DNA from 2 places in the Streptomyces sp. NPDC046939 genome. Region 2 is predicted to be linked to the other one. Evidence: riboswitches for the same ligand, from Rfam matches in the RefSeq annotation. Region 2 holds a riboswitch; the other holds the start of a gene.
What was found. A riboswitch is a leader RNA that binds a small molecule or an ion and turns the genes downstream of it on or off. The one in region 2 is predicted to bind glycine.

Region 1: it holds a riboswitch for glycine, as region 2 does, so the genes downstream of both, gcvT (glycine cleavage system aminomethyltransferase GcvT) here and gcvP (aminomethyl-transferring glycine dehydrogenase) in region 2, are expected to answer to the same signal.

What each region holds. Positions count from the first base shown of each region.
Region 1 is NZ_JBEYWV010000004.1:264,593-266,976, forward strand. Features, by position in the region: gene ABZ877_RS06720 (enhanced serine sensitivity protein SseB) at 1-407, opposite strand, end outside; gene ABZ877_RS06725 (AAA family ATPase) at 441-1,031, opposite strand; glycine riboswitch at 1,173-1,297, shown strand; gene gcvT (glycine cleavage system aminomethyltransferase GcvT) at 1,470-2,384, shown strand, end outside.
Region 2 is NZ_JBEYWV010000002.1:10,126-12,509, forward strand. Features, by position in the region: gene ABZ877_RS02290 (DNA polymerase IV) at 1-271, shown strand, start outside; gene ABZ877_RS02295 (PRC-barrel domain-containing protein) at 356-730, opposite strand; glycine riboswitch at 908-1,002, shown strand; gene gcvP (aminomethyl-transferring glycine dehydrogenase) at 1,199-2,384, shown strand, end outside.

The sequences.
Region 1 (2,384 bases), on a different contig from region 2:
GGCGGCAGGGGGATGCCGACGGCGCCGTCCGGGTTCAGGGCGATGCCGACCTGGGCGGGGAGCCCGCGCGCGAACTCGACGGCCGGGGCGACGGTGCAGCTCATGCGCCCGCCGGTGACCTGCATGAACTGTTCCTCGGAGCTGAAGACCGGCACGTACGCCTGGCCGCCCAGCTCCAGGGTGGGCAGGTCGAGGTCGCGGCTCTCGCGCGAGCCGCCCTGCGGCAGGGGTATCCAGATGGGGCTGCGGCCGAGGACCTCGACGATGCGGGCGCCCGCCCCTTCGACGCCGAGCGCGGCGGCGAGGACCTCCTCCAGCTCGTTCGCCGGCCAGCTCCGGGTGGGCTGGGGGTGGGGGTGCGCCTCCTCGTGGAAGCGCGCGTCCTCGTGAAATGCCGGGTGTTCCATAGCCGCCGACGATAACGCCTGCGCCCGTACGGATTACCCCCGGAACGTGATCCCGCCGAGGGCGTCGGTCGCGGCCCGGTCGAGCAGGACCGCCGACTCGATGCCGGCCGGCAGTTCGCCGCGCTCCGTGGAGGTCACCAGGGCGCCGACGGCCCGGCGGTGGCGGGCGAAGGCGTAGCGGGAGACGCCTCGGCCGCGCGCCGACTGGCCTTCGAGCGCGAGGGCGGGCGGGACGTCGAGGAGGACCAGGTGGACGGCGGCCCCGCGGCGCCTGGCCGTCCGGACGACCCAGCGCCGCACCCATGCCTGCGTGCCGCAGTCGTGCACGACGACGCTCGCCCCCGAGCGCATCGCGCGCCGCAGGCCCAGGTAGTGGGCGACGCGGACCAGCGGGCGGTAGAGGGCGTAGGGGACGAAGCGCGGCAGGCGGGCGGCCCAGCGCTCCCGGGTGTCCTGGGAGTCGACGCGCACGACCCGGACGGCCCGGCGCATGAGGGTGGACTTGCCGCTGCCCGGGAGGCCCGAGAGCACGACGAGGTCACCGGCGGCGTAGCGGATGCGCCGCGGTGTCCGGCCGCCGCGTCCGCGTAAGTCCCGGACCGTGCGCTGCCGCGGGATCCGCACCGTGATCGTCCTCCCCGTTCCCGTCACGCCGTACCTGCCCGGCAAGTGTAAAGAGAAGGTAATGCCCGCCGCCGGGTTTCCCCGCCCCGGGGTCGTGCGATGATGTGCGCGCCAGACCCACACAACCGCATACCGGCCGCTTGAATCCGCGCGGGAGAGTTCCGGGACCACCAGGCCGTGAAGGCCATCGTCAAGAACAGGTACCCGGACGCCGAAGGAGCAAGTTCCTCCCTTGAATCTCTCAGGCCCCGTACCGCGCGGGCGAGGCACATCTGAAAAGCGGGCCGCCGTCGACGTACGGCGGCCCCACCCAAGGTGCAAGCCATGACCACCGGTACGCGGGGTCGGGGCGAACCTCTCAGGTTCCGATGACAGATGGGGAGGACCCTCCGCCACGGGGGACCCCTCGCCACCGCCGTTCACGCCCGGGAGCACGCCATGACCGATACCCCGCAGACGCCCCGTACGACCGCGCTCGACGCCCTGCACCGTTCGCTGGGCGCCACCATGACCGACTTCGCCGGCTGGGACATGCCGCTGCGCTACGGCAGCGAGCGCGACGAGCACAACGCGGTGCGCACGAAGGCCGGGCTCTTCGACCTCTCCCACATGGGCGAGATCACCGTGACAGGCCCGCAGGCGGCCGAGCTGCTCGCCTACGCGCTCGTCGGCAACATCGCCACGGTCGGCGTCGGCCGCGCCCGCTACACCATGATCTGCCAGGCCGACGGCGGCATCCTCGACGACCTGATCGTCTACCGCCTCGCCGAGACCGAGTACATGGTCGTTGCCAACGCGGGCAACGCGCAGATCGTCCTCGACGCCCTCACCGAGCGCGCCGAGGGGTTCGACGCCGAGGTGCGCGACGACCGCGACGCCTACGCGCTGCTCGCCGTGCAGGGCCCGCACTCCCCCGCCATCGTGAAGTCCGTCACGGACGCCGACCTCGACGGGCTCAAGTACTACGCGGGCCTGCCCGGCACCGTCGCCGGTGTCGAGGCGCTGATCGCCCGCACCGGCTACACCGGCGAGGACGGCTTCGAGCTGTTCGTCGCCCCCGCCGACGCGGAGAAGCTGTGGCAGGCGCTGACCGAGGCGGGCGCCGCGTACGGCCTGATCCCGTGCGGCCTCTCCTGCCGCGACACGCTGCGCCTGGAGGCGGGCATGCCGCTGTACGGACACGAGCTGACCACCGGGCTGACGCCGTTCGACGCGGGGCTCGGCCGGGTCGTGAAGTTCGAGAAGGAGGGCGACTTCGTGGGCCGCGAGGCGCTCGCCGCCGCCGCGGAGCGCGCCGAGACGGCCCCGCCCCGCAAGCTCGTCGGCCTGGTCGCCGAGGGCCGCCGCGTCCCG
Region 2 (2,384 bases):
GGAGACACAGGAGGTGGCCGAGGCGCCCGAGGAGCGGCCCGAGCCGGAGGAGGCCGTTACCGCGCCGGTCGAGCGGCGGTACATGGCCGGGCACGACGTCCGGCACGCCGAGTACGGACCGGGCTGGGTCCAGGGAAGCGGACTGGGCCGGGTGACGGTGCGCTTCGAGACCCCGTACGAGGTGGTCCCGGGCCGCGTCAGGACGTTCCTGGTGGACGATCCCTTGCTGACTCCGTCGGATCCGTTGCCGCTGGTACGGGAGGTTTCGTGAGGGGGCGCCGTGCGCTGGGGCGCCGGAAGGTGCTGCGGGGCGTGGTGTCAGCGGCGGGGGCCTGGCCGCTGAGCCGAGGGGGGCTTAAGGGTGTTCCGTTTCCTTGCCTGCGATGTGGCCGAACTCTGTGTCCGCGGGGGCGGGGACCGTCGTGTCCAGGCCGTAGTGGTGGTAGAGCTGGAGTTCTTGCTGCGGGGAGAGGTGGCGGCCCACCCCGAAGTCGGGGGAGTCCTTGATCAGGGCGCGTTCGAAGGGGACGCGCAGGGTGCCGTCGACGAACCGGCTCGGGGCGAGCGGGACGAAGGCGTCACGGCTGAAGAGGCCGGTGCGTATCGCGGCCCATTCCGGGATGCCGGTGGCGTCGTCGAGGTAGACCTCGTCGATCGTGCCGATCTTGCTTCCGTTGCGGTCGAACGCTTTGCGGCCGATCAGATTGCGTGGATCGATGTCGGTCTGCACGGGCCCTCCAGCAGGTCGCGACTCGTCTGGAAACGCTACAGACTCGTCCGTGAGCGCGGCGAACTCATCTGTAACCCCCACGAACTCGGTTGTAAGCACTACCAAAGAGCACTTCGGGCAAGGCGGCCACTCGGGGGCTGCGGTCATACTGCCGCTGGTACGCTGGCAAGCGGCTGCTGACCCCGTGCGGGAGAGTCTCCGACCGAGGTCGGAGGCGCCGAAGGAGCAAATCCTCCCCGGAATCTCTCAGGCCCACGTACCGCACGGACGAGGTCACTCTGGAAAGCAGGGCGGGGGCATGTCTCCCACCCTCACCGACGGTGAAAGCCGGTGCGTTCCGTACGGCGTTCGGCAGGCGTACGGGGCGGGCCGGTGAAGCTCTCAGGTTGAGATGACAGAGGGGGAGGCCGTCCGGGCACCCGCGCCGTGGTGCCCCTCGCAGGTCGTAGTGACCAGGAGGCCTCCGCAATGACCGCCAACCGCACTCCGCTCTCCGCGTTGGAGCAGGGAATCCCCTTCGAGCAGCGCCACATCGGTCCGGACGACGCCGCGCAGGCCAAGATGCTCGCGCAGGTCGGCTACGGCTCGCTCGACGAGCTGACGGCGGCCGCGGTGCCGAACGTGATCAAGAGCGCCGAGGCGCTGAAGCTCCCCGCCGCCCGCACCGAGGCCGAGGTGCTCGCGGAGCTGCGCTCCCTCGCCGACCGCAACCAGGTGCTCGGCTCAATGATCGGCCTCGGCTACTACGGGACGTTCACCCCGCCCGTGATCCTGCGCAACGTCATGGAGAACCCCTCCTGGTACACGGCCTACACGCCGTACCAGCCGGAGATCTCGCAGGGCCGCCTGGAGGCGTTGCTCAACTTCCAGACGATGGTCGCTGACCTGACCGGCCTGCCGACCTCCGGCGCCTCGCTGCTCGACGAGGGCACCGCCGCCGCCGAGGCGATGGCCCTGTCCCGGCGCATCGGCAAGGTCAGGAACGGCGTGTACGTGGTGGACGCCGACGCGCTGCCGCAGACCACCGCCGTGATCCAGACCCGCGCCGAGCCGACCGGCGTCGAGATCGTCGTCGCCGACCTCAGCGACGGCATCCCCGCCGAGGTCGCGGAGCGCGGTGTCGTCGGCGTACTCGTGCAGTACCCGGGCGCCTCCGGAGCCGTCCGCGACATCAAGCCCGTCATCGACCAGGCCCACGAGCTGGGTGCGATCGTCACCGTCGCCGCCGACCTGCTCGCCCTCACGCTCCTGACCTCGCCCGGCGAGCTGGGCGCCGACATCGCTGTCGGCACGACCCAGCGGTTCGGTGTCCCGATGGGCTTCGGAGGTCCGCACGCCGGTTACATGGCGGTCCGCGAGAAGTTCGCGCGCTCCCTGCCCGGCCGTCTCGTCGGCGTCTCCGTCGACGCCGACGGCAACAAGGCGTACCGCCTCGCCCTGCAGACGCGTGAGCAGCACATCCGTCGCGAGAAGGCCACGAGCAACATCTGTACGGCGCAGGTCCTGCTCGCCGTCATGGCCGGCATGTACGCCGTCTACCACGGCCCGGACGGTCTGCGGTCCATCGCTCAGCGCACCCACCGCTACGCCACCCTGTTCGCCGCCGGTCTGACGGCGGGCGGCGTCGAGGTCGTGCACAGCACGTACTTCGACA